4 regions of the Streptomyces incarnatus genome follow, and region 3 is predicted to be linked to each of the others. Evidence: riboswitches for the same ligand, from Rfam matches in the RefSeq annotation. Region 3 holds a riboswitch; each other region holds the start of a gene.
The links. Region 3 has a riboswitch for cyclic di-AMP ahead of ABB07_RS09860 (M23 family metallopeptidase). Riboswitches for the same ligand answer to the same signal wherever they lie in the genome.

Region 1 (3,705 bases), 1.4 Mb from region 3:
GGTGATTTCCGTGGTCCCCATCTCACCAAATCAGCCATGAGGAAGCGTCAGACCACGGAGCCAACTCCGTGTACGCCTGCGGTATGACACGTAGGGGCCGGAGCTCCGCCGACCCGTAGGGGTCTCACCGGAACGGAGGGAGCCGTACGGGGTCGTGGGGGCGTACGGACGCACGGGCGTATGACCCGGCACGCGCGCGTGCGGGGCCGTACGAACCGGAGGGGCGGACGGCCGGAGGCCCGGAGCGGCGGACCACCGGAGACGGGCCACCCGGTCGCACGGCCCGGAGCGCGGCGCGGTGAACGGCGCGGCGAACGGCCGGAAGCGTGCCGGGCCGTACGACCGGAGGCGTACGGCGTGTCGGGTGACGGGAGGTCAGCCAGCGCGGTGGACCACCGCGTCGCACAGCTCCATCAGCGCGGCCTTGGCGTCGCACTCGCGCAGCGGCACCAGCGCGGCCCGCGCCTCCTCCGCGTACCGCACGGTGTCCCGGCGGGCCTGCTCCAGCGCGGGGTGGGCGCGCAGCGCGGCCAGCGCCTCGGCGTGCCGGGCGTCGTCGCTGAGGTCGGAGTCGAGCAGCTCGCACAGCGCGATGTCCTCGGCCAGACCCAGGCGGGCGGCCCGCTCGCGCAGCCGGAGCACGGGCAGCGTCGGGATGCCCTCGCGCAGGTCGGTGCCCGGGGTCTTGCCGGACTCGTGCGAGTCGGAGGCGATGTCCAGGACGTCGTCGGCGAGCTGGAAGGCGACACCGAGCCGCTCGCCGTACTGGGTGAGCACGTCCACGACCGTCTCGTCGGCGCCGGACATCATCGCGCCGAACCGGCACGACACCGCCACCAGCGAGCCCGTCTTGCCGCCGAGCACGTCCAGGTAGTGCTCGACCGGGTCGCGGCCGTCGGAGGGGCCGGCGGTCTCCAGGATCTGGCCGGTGACCAGCCGCTCGAACGCGAGCGCCTGCACCCGGACCGCCTCGGGGCCGAGGTCGGCGAGGATCTGGGAGGCGCGGGCGAAGAGGAAGTCGCCGGTGAGCACCGCGACGGAGTTGCCCCAGCGGGTGTTGGCGCTGTCCACGCCGCGGCGCACGGCCGCCTCGTCCATGACGTCGTCGTGGTACAGCGTGGCGAGGTGGGTCAGCTCCACGACCACGGCCGAGGGCACGATGCCCGGCGCGTAGGGGTCGCCGAACTGGGCCGCGAGCATCACGAGCAGCGGCCGGAACCGCTTCCCGCCGGCTCGTACGAGGTGCTGCGCGGCCTCCGTGATGAACGGGACCTCGCTCTTGGTGGCCTCGAGCAAGCCTTCCTCGACAGCCGCCAATCCGGCCTGGACATCGGCTTCCAGAGCCTGGTCCCGCACGCTCAGCCCGAACGGCCCGACGACGGTCACGAGGGGTCTCCTGTCTGCTGGTGTCTGCTGGCGATTACACGGTTTGTCGATAGGTCGCTGCCATCACTCAAGTCAGCGTATCCGGTCCCTGTTCGATCACCGATAGCGCCCACCGGTCCAGCCCGGGCGGTATCGGATCACGACCGGTATGTTTTTGATCAAGTGCTATGAGCGGACATTTATCGACTTAACAGGAATCCGCGCCCTGTGTCGCGAACCGAAGAGCGGGCGGAGTAATGCCTGCCACCCGATTCACCCAAATCCCTCATGTCCGATTTAAAATACTTTGCGATTTAGTGAGTTGGGTCACGCGCGATCACGCGCAACCGCCACCCCTGAGGGCCCGCCAGGCTACCTCCACTCCTTGCTCCGTGGGCGAGTTGAGAGTTGGCAACCGCAAAGGATCAAGTGTCCCAAACGGCGCATACCAAGGTCAAACTGGACGTTATGTGAATCCAGCCCTTGTTCCCGACATGTGCTCTCGCATACGTTCCGGGCCAGTCGGGTGGACGCCGAATCCTGCCGCCGCCCGTGTGACCCATCGACGAACTCATTCGTACGGCAGGAGCGGGGGACCCAGGTAAGTCCGCCGGACCGGCCGGCACACGCCGCACCGGAACGGCTAGGGGTGAAGCCGTGTCCTCTCCCGAGGGCGCGGCCGGGCACCTCCCCGCCCGAACCCGACAGCTCACCTCGCAGGCGCCGGAGAGGACTTCCCCATGCCCGCTGCCGCTCAGCACCGCCGCCCCCGCGCCAACCGTCTCGCCCGCGCCCTCGCCGTCGCCGGCACCGGCGCCGCCGTCCTCGCCCTGCCGCTCATCGGTGCCACCAGCGCCTCCGCGGCCACCGGCACGACCGCCACCAAGACGGCTTCCACCACCCTCGCCGGGTACCCGAACAACCTCGACGGCTGGATCCGCGAGTCCCTCGCGATCATGGCCCAGAAGGGCATCCCGGGCACCTACGACGGCATCCACCGCAACGTCATGCGGGAGTCCTCCGGCAACCCGAACGCCATCAACAACTGGGACTCCAACGCCGCCAAGGGCATCCCGTCCAAGGGCCTGCTCCAGGTGATCGACCCGACCTTCAACGCCTACCACGTGGCCGGCACCTCCTTCGACCCCTACGACCCGGTCGCCAACATCACCGCGGCCTGCAACTACGCCGCCGCGCGGTACGGGTCGATCGACAACGTGTCCAGCGCGTACTGACGGTCCCGCGACCGGCCCGGCCTCGGCCGCCCGGAGTGTGCCCCGACCTGACGGAGGGGCGCGCCGGGCGGCCGTCGCCGCTTCCGCGGGACGGGCGGGCGCCTACTGATGTGCCGGTCAGTCGGTCGGGAACAGTCTTTCGAGGACGGCGGCGATGCCGTCGTCCTCGTTCGACAGGGTGACCTCGTCGGCCACCGCCTTCAGTTCGGGGTGCGCGTTGGCCATGGCGACCCCGCGTCCGGCCCACTCGAACATCGGGATGTCGTTGGGCATGTCGCCGAACGCCAGGGCCGCCTCCGCCGCGATCCCGAGCCGCTCGGCGGCCAGCGCGAGACCGGTCGCCTTGGTCACCCCCGACGGCTGGAGCTCCACGGTCCCCGGCCCCGACATGGTGACGGTCGCGAGCGAGCCCACCACCGCGCGCGCGATGGCCGCCAACTCGTCGTCGGGCAGGGCGGCATGGCGCAGCAGCACCTTGCTGATCGGCGCGCACCACAGGTCGTCGCGCCGGCCGACCCGGACCGCGGGCAGGGTCGGGTGCGGCATCCGGTACCCGGGCTCGATCAGCGTGAGCCCGTCGACCCCGTCCTGGTCGACGGCCGCGTACACCTGCCCCACCTCGGCCTCGATCTTGCCGAGCGCGGTCTCGGCCAGCTCCCGGTCCAGCCGGACCGACCACAGCAGACGGCCGGTCCCGGCGTCGTAGACCTGTGCGCCCTGGCCGCACACCGCGAGCCCCGTGCAGCCGAGGTGCGCGAGGAGCTGCCGTACCCGCGGAGCCGGGCGGCCCGTCACCACCAGGTGCCGGGCACCGGCCCGCGCCACCCGCGCGAGCGCGGCGAGCGACCGGCCGGAGACGCTGTCGTCGCCGCGCAGCAGTGTTCCGTCCAGGTCGGTGGCGATCAGTGCATATGCGGGTGAGGCTGCCATGATCAGAGAATACGGATACCTGGCTCCGCCGACTCACCTTGTCGCCCTGCGCACTTACGTGCTGATCCACCCCAAGTGGTGTCTCCCGCCTCCTCGTTGATGCGCGCCGATGAGCGGGATCAGGGCGGGCCGCGGCCTCACCCGTGGGCCGACGCCAGGTGTTTCGTCAGGCGCG
Region 2 (3,705 bases), 2.3 Mb from region 3:
GCCGCGGAGAGTTCGGCACCGCCGGAATGCGCCGTCGTGGCTGAGCGCCGTCGCGGCGGAGAAATCAAGCCGCAGCGGAGAAATCGAGCCGCGGTGGGGAAGATCAAGCCGCGGTGGGGAAGATCAAGCCCCGGCAGGCAGATCAAGCCGCAGCAGGGAGATCAAGCCGCGGCGGGGAGATCGGGCGGAGCTTGCGGCTGGCGAAGGGTCAGGCCGACGCCTCTGTCAGCTTCCGCACTTCCTCCTCCGTCAGGGTCAGGCCCACCACGTCCAGGAGGGCCGGGAGCTGGTCCACCGTGCGGGCCGAGGCGATCGGGGCCGTGACCGTCGGCTGGGCCGCGAGCCAGGCGAGGGCGACCCTGGCGACGGGGGCGTCATGGGCGGCGGCGATCTCGTCCAGGGCCGCCAGGACCCGCTGGCCGCGCTCGGACTCCGCGTACCCCTGGGCCCGGCTCGCACGGGCGCTGTCGACCTTGGTGCCGGGGCGGTACTTGCCGGTCAGGAAGCCCGAGGCGAGGGAGAAGTAGGGCACCGCGGACAGGCCTTCCTTGGCGACCAGGTCCTGCAGCGGGCCCTCGTAGGTGTCGCGGGAGACCAGGTTGTAGTGGGGCTGGAGGGCGACATAGCGGGCCAGGCCCTCGCGGTCGGAGAAGTCCAGGGAGGCCTTCAGGCGCTCGGGGCTGATGTTCGAGGCGGCGATGTGGCGGACCTTGCCCGCCTTCACCAGCTCGTCCAGCGCGCCGATGATCTCCTCGACCGGGACCTCGGGCTTGTCGAAGTGGGTGTAGTAGAGGTCGATGTGGTCGGTGTCCAGGCGGCGCAGGGAGGCGTCGGCGGCCGCCTTGATGTTGGCAGCGGACAGGCCCTGGTACTCGGGGTGCTGGCTGACCTTGGTGGCGATGACGACGTCGTCGCGGTTGCCGCGGGCCTTGACCCACTTGCTGATGATCGTCTCGGACTCGCCGCCCTTGTGGCCGTCGATCCAGGCGGAGTAGGAGTCGGCGGTGTCGATGAAGTTGCCGCCGGCCGCCGTGTAGGCGTCGAGGACGGCGAAGGAGGTCTCCTCGTCGGCGGTCCAGCCGAAGACGTTGCCGCCCAGGCAGAGCGGGAAGACCTGGAGGTCGGAGGAGCCGAGTGTGCGCAGAGAGGTCATGCCCCAAGTCAACGCCGACGGTGGATCATCCCATTCCACCGTCGGCGCCGGATTCACACGAATGCCACGGTCAGGGGTTGAGCCCCTTGTCGCGCAGCCACGGCGCCGGGTCGATGGCGGTGGCCTGGCCGTTCGGGTGGACCTCCAGGTGCAGGTGCGGGCCGGTGACGTTGCCGGTGGCGCCGACGCGGCCGATGACCTGGCCGGTGGAGACCTTCTGCCCCACGGAGACGTTGATCGAGGACTGGTGGCAGAACCACAGCTCGGTGCCGTCGTCCAGGGTGATGACGGTGCGGTAGCCGTAGGCGCCGGCCCAGCCGGCCTGGGTGACCGTGCCGCTGTGGACGGCCTTGATGAGGGTGCCGGTGGGGGCGGCGAAGTCGAGGCCGGTGTGGTAGCCGGAGGACCACATCGCGCCGGGCTGCCCGAAGGTGCCGGTGATCGTGTACGAGACGACCGGCAGCGTGTACTGCTTGGCCAGCTCGGCCAGCCGCTTGGCCTCGGCGGCCTTCTTGGCGTCGGCCTCCGCCTTCTCCTTGGCGGCGGTGGCCTGGGCGGCGGCCTCCTTCTCCGCCTTGGCGGCCGCGGCGGCGGTCTGCTGGTCGGCCGCGGCGATCGTGGCGGCGATGGCCTTGGTGTCGGCCTGGCCCTTCTGCTGCTCGGCCTGGGCCATGATCCGGTTGCGCAGGGCCTCGCCCGCGCTGCCGCTGTCCCCGCTGTCGGTGGTCACGCCGACCTTGCTGAGACCGGTGGCGGTGGCCTGGTGCGCGTCGGAGGAGCCGCCGAAGATGTGCTCGACGGAGTCCAGGTCCGGCAGGGATATGGAGACCGGCGGCTTGCCGGTGTTGGCGCTGGCCATGCCGCCCGCGCCGACCGCGGCGATCACGCCGACGCCGAGGACGGTGGAGCTGCGCGCGAAGCCGCCGCGCTGCTTGCTGACGCGGTGCCGGCCCCGGGCCGCGGCGACGGAGTCCTCGGTGGGGTTCCACTCCTCCCAGGGCCCCTCCTCGGCGCGGTAGGCGCCGTAGCCGAAGGTCTCCGGCTGGGCTTGCGAGGGCACGAACGGGGCTTCTGGGGCGGGCCGGTTGGACGCCACTCGGGCGTACTCCTTTCCTTCCTCCGCCTACCGGGTTAGCTGACGGGTTCGGAGCAGGAAGGTCTCCTACGCGCGTATACCAACTGCGGCATTCGCGCGATTCACCCCAAGGTGGTGGTTCCCCGGTTCCCTCGCGGGATTCGGCGCGTGCGCACGGAGCCGCCTCTTGTGACGGCTGGGACGACCGCGCTGCGTTATCGAACGTTAATAGACCTGCCAGTCACTTTCCAAGCCGTTCGGCTTGATCATTAACGTTTTCCGGCCCGGACTTACCGGCCAGGACCACGGCAAAACGGGCGAGTTGGCCGCAGTTCAGGAGTCTCGGCGTTTTTGATGGTGTCTCAGATGTTATGCGGAGGGCTGTCGTCCGGTCACCCTCCGTGAAGACGATCAACCACCCCGGGAAAGTGGGTGTGCATGCTGCCCTGAGCATGGGGTACTCTGGAGTCACAACGACGCGGGGTGGAGCAGCTCGGTAGCTCGCTGGGCTCATAACCCAGAGGTCGCAGGTTCAAATCCTGTCCCCGCTACTGAAGACTCAGGGCCTGGAATCCACTGGATTCCAGGCCCTGAGTGTTTCCCGGCCCGGCCGGGCCGGGCATCAGCCCAGCAGGTGCCTGTTCGGCGCCTTGGCGAGTTCCGCCAGCTCAGGCAGTACGACCACCTCGGCACCTCCCTTGACCAGGACCCCCGTCCCGTCGGCCCCCGCCACGAACGTGTCCGGCTCCTGCCACGCCGTGACCACCCTGCGCACCCCCGCCCGCAGAATCAGCTCGGCGCAGGGTGCCGGGCGGGAGGCCCGCCGGGCGCAGGGCTCCAGGCTGCTGTAGACCGTGGCACCGGCCAGCCGGGGATCCGCCGGGTCGAGCTTCGCGAGCGCCGCCTCCTCCGCGTGGACCACCGGGTCCTCACCCTCCCGCGAATGCCCCCGGGCCAGCTCGGTGCCGTCTTCGGCCACGACGACCGCCCCGACGCTGAAGGCCGTCCGCGAGGGCGGACACAGCGCGGCCAGTTCGCACGCCGTGCGCAACCAGTGACGGTCGGCCGCGGCGGGCAGCGGGCCGGTGCCGGGGGCCGTGGGCTCATAGCGCATGAGGACGACGTCCTCGATCCTGCGGGTCTCGGTCAGGCGCAGCCGGCCGGCCTGGTAGCCGCCGGGGCCGAACAGGCGGGGTGCGGCCGGGTCGCCGACGAACAGCGGGGCGAGGACCAGCTGGAGCTCGTCGGCGAGGCCCAGCCGCAGCAGCTGGGTGTGGACCGTGCCGCCGCCCTCGACCATCAGCCGCTCGACGCCGCGCACGTCGTGCAGGTGGGTCAGCAGCGCCCGCCAGTCGAGCTCGGGGCCCAGCGGCACGATGCCGGCGGTGCCGCCGACGCGTCCGGCCGCCCGCTCGGCGCCCTCGTCGGTCGTGTAGACGAGCTTCTCGCCGCCGGTGTGCCAGAAGGCGGCGCCGGG
Region 3 (3,705 bases):
GCCGGTGCGCGGTCGTCGCGCGCTCGGTGTGCAGTGCCGTGACCGCCCGCGCGCGCTCCCCGTCGCCGCGCGCCACCGCGTCGACGATGGCGCCGTGCTCCGCCCAGTGGTCCACCGGGCTCGGGGGTGCCTGCACCGCGTACATCCAGGCGATCTTGTGCCGCAGCTGGGTGAGCATCGCCGTCAGCGAGGGGCTGCCGGCGGCCTGGGCGAGCGTCTCGTGGAACCAGCCGCCCAGCGAGCGCAGATCCTCGCTGCTGCCGCTGCGGGCCCGCTCCTGGCCCAGCCTGACGAGACCGCGCAGCACCTTCAGATGGGCCTCGGTGCGCCGCTGGGCGGCCCGGGCGGCGCCGAGCGGCTCCAGCAGCATGCGCATCTCCAGCAGGTCGGCCGCCTCCTGCTCGGTCGGCTCGGCCACGCACGCGCCCGCGTGCCGGCGGGTCACCACGAAGCCCTCGGCCTCCAGGGTGCGCAGGGCCTCGCGGACGGGGACGCGCGAGACGCCGTAGCGGCGGGCCAGGACTTCCTCGGTCAGCCGGCCACCGCGCTCGTAGACACCCGCGACGATGTCGTCCCGGATGGCCGTGCACACCGAGTGCGCCGGAATACGCATGACCGACCTCCGCCTTAATCCCCGTGAAACGTCGACGATGGACGCGTGTTCCGTGACTCTATTCCAATGAGCCGGAATTTCCGACGGCGGGCCGGAATCCATGGATATTTTTTGGTCACAGGGTCCGCCGGACACCGCGGAAAACGGCGAAAGCCCCGGCTCGGTGAGCCGGGGCGCCGGATGCCGCGCGGTGCGGCGTCAGACGTTCACGCCGTGCTTGCGGAGGTAGGCGACGGGGTCGACGTCCGAGCCGTAGTCGGGGGTCGTACGGGCCTCGAAGTGCAGGTGCGGGCCGGTGGTGTTGCCGGTCGCGCCGGACAGGCCGATCCGCTGGCCCGGGACGACCCGCTGGCCCACCGAGACGCCGATGGACGACAGGTGGCCGTACTGGGTGTACATGCCGTCGGCCATCCGGATCACGATCTGGTTGCCGTACGCGCCACCCCAGCCGGTGGAGACGACGGTGCCGGAGCCGACCGCGTGGACGGGGGTGCCGGTCGCGGCGTGGAAGTCGATGCCCGTGTGGTGGCCGGAGGACCACAGGGAGCTGCTGGCCTGGTAGCCGGTGGAGACGTAGGAGTCGGCTATCGGGGCGACGAAGGCGTTCAGGCGCTTGCGCTCGGCCTCGCGGGCGGCGCGGGCCCTGGCCTCGCGCTCCTCCTTCGCCTTCCTGGCCGCGGCCTCCTCGGCCGCCTTCTGCTCGGCGGCCTTCTTCTGCGCGGTGGCCTGCGCGTCGATGTGCTCGGCGACGTCGTCGCTCACGGTGAGGACCGGCGTGAGGCCGGTCTGCTCCACGCCGTTCCCGGCGTTCTCGGCGGCGAGCGCCGGGGAGGCGGCGAGGGTGCCGATGACACCGGTGGTGGTGAGGGCCGCGATGCCCGCCGCCTGAGCGGTGGTGCGCTTGACCCGGCCGGGCTTGCGGTGCTTCCCGGTGGCGCACATGAACGCCATGGAGTGGCTGGTCCTTTCCTTCCCTCTCGCCTACCGGGTTAGCTGACGGGTTCGGAGCAGGAAGGTCTCCTACGGGCCCCCTCGCGGCTCGCGCGGGCGCCCGATTCACCCCAGGGACTGCGTGGGTCCCCGGCTCCCCTGGCTCGCGCCGTACGGGGACTCGGCGATGGCTGTCCGGTGCCGCGGGTGCGGCGCACTGCCTGACGAACAGCCCGGACGACGCTACGGAAGCCCGCTTCGGATTCCCAAACGGATCCGGGCTTTTGTAGCGCATCCCACAGGGCAGACGGGCAACCTCCGCCTCAAATCGGGCATCTGGGGAAGGGAGTGGAACAACAGGGGCCCTGACGGTCCGTAGACCGTCAGGGCCCCACGCGCGCGTGCGTCCGCTCGGGCGTGCCCGGCCGCCGCGGCGGCCCGCTCTACTCGGCCGCCACCACGGTCACTTCACCGATGCCGAGCGCCTCGACCGGCGCCTTGATCTGGGCGGCGTCACCGACGAGGACGGTCACCAGGCGGTCCACCGGGAAGGCGTTGACGACGGCCGCGGTGGCCTCCACCGTGCCCGTCGCGGCCAGCTGCTGATACAGCGTCGCCTGGAAGTCGTCGGGCAGGTGCTGCTCGACCTGGTCGGCGAGTGTGCTCGCGACGGCGGCCGCGGTCTCGTACTTCAGCGGTGCCACCCCCACGAGGTTCTGCACGGCCACGTCCCGCTCGGCGTCGGTCAGGCCGTCCGCCGCGAGGGTGCGCAGCACCTTCCACAGGTCCTCCAGCGCGGGGCCGGTGTTCGGGGTGTCCACGGAGCCGCTGATGGCGAGCATCGCGGCGCCCGTGCCGTCCGGCGCGGACCGGAGGACCTGGCCGAAGGAGCGCACACCGTAGGTGTAGCCCTTCTCCTCGCGCAGGACGCGGTCCAGCCTGGAGGTGAGGGTGCCGCCGAGGCAGTAGGTGCCGAGCACCTGGGCGGGCCACACGCGGTCGTGCCGGTCGGGGCCGACGCGGCCGATGAGCAGCTGCGTCTGCACGGCGCCGGGCCGGTCCACGATGACCACGCGCCCGGTGTCGTCGGCGGTCACCGGCGGCACGGGCCGCGGCTCGCCCGGGGTGCCGGTCCAGGCGCCGAGGGTGTCGCCGAGCAGCGCGTCCAGGTCGACCCCGGTGAGGTCGCCGACCACGACCGCGGTGGCCGTGGCCGGGCGTACGTGCCGGCCGTAGAAGGCGCGTACGGCGGCGGCGTCGATCTTCTCGACCGTCTCCTCGGTGCCCTGGCGCGGGCGCGACATGCGCGAGGCCACCGGGAACAGCTCCTTGGAGAGCTCCTTCGCGGCCCGGCGGGAGGGGTTGGCCAGCTCGTGCGGGATCTCGTCCAGGCGGTTGCGGACGAGGCGCTCGACCTCGCTGTCGGCGAAGGCGGGCGCGCGCAGCGCGTCGGCGAGCAGGCCGAGGCCCTTGGCCAGGCGGGAGGCCGGGACCTCCAGGCTGAGCCGGACGCCGGGGTGGTCGGCGTGCGCGTCCAGGGTGGCGCCCGCGCGCTCCAGCTCGGCGGCGAACTCCTCGGCGGAGTGCTTGTCGGTGCCCTCGGAGAAGGCCCGCGCCATGATCGTGGCGACGCCGTCCAGGCCGGCCGGCTCGGCGTCCAGGGGCGCGTCCAGCAGCACCTCTACGGCGACGACCTGCTGGCCGGGGCGGTGGCAGCGCAGCACGGTCAGGCCGTTGTCGAGCGCGGCCCGCTCGGGGGCCGGGAACGCCCACGGCCTGGCCTCGCCGGGCTGCGGCTGGGGGTGGAAGTCCATGGTGGCGAGCTCGGTCACTTGGCCGTCTCCTCGTTCTCGTTACCGGCCTCTACGGTGGCTTCCTGCTCCGGGTCCTCGGGCACGTCGGCGTCCGGGGCCTGCTCCGGGGACTTCGGTTCGTAGACCAGGACCGCGCGGTTGTCGGGGCGCAGACGGGCCTGGGCGACCTCCTGGACCTCCTGCGGGGTCACCTCCAGGACGCGCTTGACTGCGGTGAGGGCGAGCTGCGGGTCGCCGAACAGGACGGCGTACCGGCACAGTTCGTCGGCGCGGCCGGCGACCGTGCCGAGCCGGTCCAGCCACTCGCGCTCCAACTGGGCCTGGGCGCGCTCCATCTCCTCCGGCGTG
Region 4 (3,705 bases), 5.1 Mb from region 3:
GAGCGTCCGCCCGTCATGTCCTGCCCGAGTTCACCGAGCGCACCGGCAGCGGTGCCCGCACGCTCGATCCCTACGGCAAGCTCTTCGAGGACCGGATCGTCTTCCTCGGTACCGCGCTGGACGACACGGCGGCGAACGACGTGATGGCGCAGTTCATGTACCTCGAACACGCCGCCCCGGAGCGGGACATCACGCTGTACGTCAACTCCCCCGGCGGCACGTTCAGCGCGCTGACGGCGGTCTACGACACGATGCGCTACGTCAGTTGCGACGTGGCGACCTACTGCCTGGGACAGGCCGCCTCTCACGCCGCGCTGCTGCTCGCGGCCGGCACGCCGGGCAAGCGGTTCACCCTGCCGGGCGCCCGCATGGTGATCGAGCAGCCGCAGCTCCCGGAACCGATGCAGGGTCAGTTCAGCGATCTGCTCATCCAGGCCGAGGAGTTGGCCCGGATGCGCACGGTGGCGGAGGAGATGCTGGCACGGCACACCGGGCGCACGGCCGAGCAGGTGCGGCGCGATCTGGAGCGGGACCTGGTCCTCGACGCCGCCGGGGCGGTGGCCTACGGCCTGGTCGACGCCGTCGTGCCCGGCCGGCGGAGCACCCCCGGCGCACCGGACGCGAGGTGAGCCGCCGATGCTGCCGGAGCTGCCGCCACTGCCCGCACTCACGCGTGCCGAGGGCGATCTGATCGACCGTTATCTCGAGGCCGCCGACCTGCTGGGCCGCATCAACCCCGCGCACGGCGGGGACACCTATCACGGGCTGCGCGCCGCCCAGGCCCTGGCACGCAAGGCCGCAGAGCTGCGTGACGCCCTCGCGTTGATGCACCGGCGGGGCGAGACGGAGCTGCACGGGGACACGCTGGCACGGGCCTTGCGGGTGCTGGACGGCGAACGCCGTACCGCGCGCGTCGCGCTCCCGCCCGACGGTGTCGGCTGATCCGGACGCCGGACCGGCCTGACGCGGCCCGGGTGTCGACAGGAGCCGCCCTCGCCGGAGTTGAAACGGCCCGAACGACGTACCGCCGACCGGTGTATATCCCGATCATTCTACGAGCCTCCCGACTTGCGCCCAGCGTGTGTCCGCCGTTCCCGAGAAAGCGCTTCTTCCCAGGTCGGGGGCTACGTCGGGGATCTGACGGCGCCTCGAACAGAACACTGTCCACCCGAACGGGCGAGTGGTGAGTAACACCACAAATCCACGGATGCATTGGGATTTTCGGACCGGTGTGGGCGAAGATCCCGTCCGACGACAAGCCCCCGCCACCGCGGCGGGGCGGTCCGGGCGGACGCCGAGTCCTGCCGCCGTCCCGGATGACCGGTCGACAGGAGTGGATCGGCAGGAGTGGAGGACCCAGGCAAGACGGGTCGCCGGAACGGATGTTCGTCTGCACGTCGCAGACGGCCGGACGTTCCGAGCAACCCTTGGGGTGAAGCCGCGGCAACGCGGCCGGGCAACTTCGCCAGCCCGAATCCGACAGGTCATCCTTCACAGGCGGCTGACGAAGGGTTGCGCATGACTGCGCCTAATCGTGTCCCGTCGCTCATGGTCCGGGCCGGCACGGCCTCGGCCCTCACCCTCGCCGCCGTCGGCGGCTCGATCGCGGTCCCCGGGCTCGCCACCGATGCCTCGGCCGCGACCCTCGCGACCAAAGCACTGCAGGTCGCGGCCTCGAAGAAGGGGTCCCCGTACCAGTACGGGGCCACCGGGCCGCGCAGGTTCGACTGCTCGGGGCTGACGCTCTACTCGTTCAAGAAGGCGGGCAAGACCCTGCCGCGGACCGCCGCGCAGCAGTACAACCGGACGAACCACATCTCCGCCAGCCATCGCAGGGCTGGTGACCTGGTGTTCTTCCACTACGGCTCGAACGTCTACCACGTCGGCATCTACGCCGGGCACAACAAGATCTGGCACGCCCCGAGGACCGGTTCCGTGGTCCGGCTCGAGAAGATCTGGACGTCGAGCGTCTGGTACGGCCGGGTCAGCTGACCCGCCGTCAGGGCAGGAGCGGCTCCAGCAGCAGGGCCGCTCCCAGCACCGTCAGCGCCACCCCGGTGCCCGCCTGGAGCCCACGGGCGGCCCGGGGCCGGCGCAGCCATCCGCCCAGCCGGTCCACCAGCAGCGCGACCACCTGGAACCACACCAGCGCCAGCGCGCACACGATGAGCGCGAGCAGCAGGGTCCGGGGCAGCGCGGGGCTCCCGGCGGGCACGAACTGCGGCAGCAGGCTGAGGAAGGTCAGCGAGGCCTTCGGATTGAGGACGTTGGTGACGAAGCCCTGCCGGAGCGGGTGCGCCGGCTCGGCCGCCGTGTCCTTCGGCGACTGGACGGCTCCCCGCAGCGACCACAGCGTGCGCACCCCGAGGTGCAGCACATAGGCGCCGCCCAGCAGTTGCAGCGCCCGGAACAGCGCGGGCACGGCCACCAGCACCGCCGCGACACCGGCCACCGCCAGGGTGGTGTGCACCAGGAGTCCGCCCGCGATACCGAGCCCGCAGACCGCGCCGGCCCGGCGTGAGACCAGCGCGTTGCGTACGACCACGGTGAAGTCGGCGCCCGGCATGGCGACCAGACCGGCGGCGATACCGGTGAAGGCGATGAGCTGTCCGTCCATGTGCCCAGACTGCCTTGGCAGAGCCTTCAGCAGGTATTTCGGCTTTTCTGGGTGAGCCTGAAGCAATGCTTTAGGCTGGTCCCATGTACGACCCCACCCGGCTGGCCGCACTGGTGGCCGTCGCGGAGGCCGGCTCCATCACCCGGGCCGCCGACCGGCTCGGCTACACGCCGCCCGCCCTCTCCCAGCAACTGGCCAAGCTGGAGCGGGAGGCGGGTACCGCGCTGCTGGTGCGGCACCATCGCGGGGCGCGGCTGACCGAGGCGGGCGAGGTGCTGGTGGCCCGGGCCCGGCGGGTGCTGGACGAGCTGGAACAGGCCCGGCACGAGCTGGCCCGGCTGACCGGTCTCACCGGCGGCGCGCTGCGGCTCGGCACCTTCCCGACCGCAGGGGTGCATCTGCTGCCACCGGCGCTGAGCGCGTTCCGCCGGGCCCACCCGGACGTGACGCTGTCGGTCGCGGACTACGATCCGCCGACCGGGGTCACGGCGGTGGCGGCCGGCGAGGTGGACCTGGCGCTGACCCACACCTACCACCCGGCCGAGCGCTCCCCGGTGCCGTCGTCGGTGCGTCTGGAGCCGGTCCTGGTGGAGGAGCTGGTGCTGGTGACCGCGCCCGGACACGCCCTGAGCAGCACCTCGTCCCGGCTGCCCCTGGCCGAGCTGGCAGGACAGCCGCTGATCAGCATGGCGCCGCACCATCCGGCCCGCCGGGACATCGAGGCGCTGCTGTCCGAGGCGGGCGCCACACCGGCCCTGCTGGTACCGACCCCGGGATACGCCGTGGTCTGCGCCCTCGTCAGCGCCGGGCTCGGCGTGGCCGTCGTCCCCGAGATGGTGGCCCGCACGGCCTCCACACCGGTCGGCGTACGCCCCCTGGAAGCGGGCCGCCTGCACCGCACCATCTCCGTGGCCTACCGCCCGGACGAATCCACGCCGGCCGCGGACGCCTTCCGCGCACTGCTCCGAGGAGCCTTCGGCCGAGCGGGCCGCTCGCCGGGAGCTTGAGCGCCCGAGCGGGCCGTCCCGGGGCCTTCGGTGTTGTCCTGCCGTACCGGGGTGACCTTGCCTTGCTCCCTCGGGCACCCT

Region 1: another riboswitch for cyclic di-AMP. It lies ahead of ABB07_RS16215 (transglycosylase SLT domain-containing protein); the one in region 3 lies ahead of ABB07_RS09860 (M23 family metallopeptidase).
Region 2: another riboswitch for cyclic di-AMP. It lies ahead of ABB07_RS20380 (M23 family metallopeptidase); the one in region 3 lies ahead of ABB07_RS09860 (M23 family metallopeptidase).
Region 4: another riboswitch for cyclic di-AMP. It lies ahead of ABB07_RS33110 (C40 family peptidase); the one in region 3 lies ahead of ABB07_RS09860 (M23 family metallopeptidase).

The regions. Positions count from the first base shown of each region.
Region 1 covers NZ_CP011497.1:3,644,117-3,647,821, forward strand. Annotated here, with positions in the region: gene ABB07_RS16210 (polyprenyl synthetase family protein) at 376-1,386, opposite strand; cyclic di-AMP (ydaO/yuaA leader) riboswitch at 1,919-2,101, shown strand; gene ABB07_RS16215 (transglycosylase SLT domain-containing protein) at 2,106-2,600, shown strand; gene ABB07_RS16220 (HAD family hydrolase) at 2,718-3,530, opposite strand; gene ABB07_RS16225 (FAD-dependent oxidoreductase) at 3,668-3,705, opposite strand, start outside.
Region 2 covers NZ_CP011497.1:4,533,908-4,537,612, reverse strand. Annotated here, with positions in the region: gene ABB07_RS20385 (aldo/keto reductase) at 209-1,153, opposite strand; gene ABB07_RS20380 (M23 family metallopeptidase) at 1,224-2,249, opposite strand; cyclic di-AMP (ydaO/yuaA leader) riboswitch at 2,259-2,405, opposite strand; tRNA gene ABB07_RS20375 (tRNA-Met) at 2,706-2,779, shown strand; gene ABB07_RS20370 (dihydrofolate reductase family protein) at 2,851-3,705, opposite strand, start outside.
Region 3 covers NZ_CP011497.1:2,227,708-2,231,412, forward strand. Annotated here, with positions in the region: gene ABB07_RS09855 (GntR family transcriptional regulator) at 1-613, opposite strand, end outside; gene ABB07_RS09860 (M23 family metallopeptidase) at 812-1,564, opposite strand; cyclic di-AMP (ydaO/yuaA leader) riboswitch at 1,577-1,740, opposite strand; gene ABB07_RS09865 (M16 family metallopeptidase) at 1,987-3,375, opposite strand; gene ABB07_RS09870 (M16 family metallopeptidase) at 3,372-3,705, opposite strand, start outside.
Region 4 covers NZ_CP011497.1:7,296,113-7,299,817, reverse strand. Annotated here, with positions in the region: gene ABB07_RS33120 (ATP-dependent Clp protease proteolytic subunit) at 1-629, shown strand, start outside; gene ABB07_RS33115 (hypothetical protein) at 637-942, shown strand; cyclic di-AMP (ydaO/yuaA leader) riboswitch at 1,362-1,515, shown strand; gene ABB07_RS33110 (C40 family peptidase) at 1,519-1,992, shown strand; gene ABB07_RS33105 (LysE family translocator) at 2,000-2,617, opposite strand; gene ABB07_RS33100 (LysR family transcriptional regulator) at 2,701-3,624, shown strand.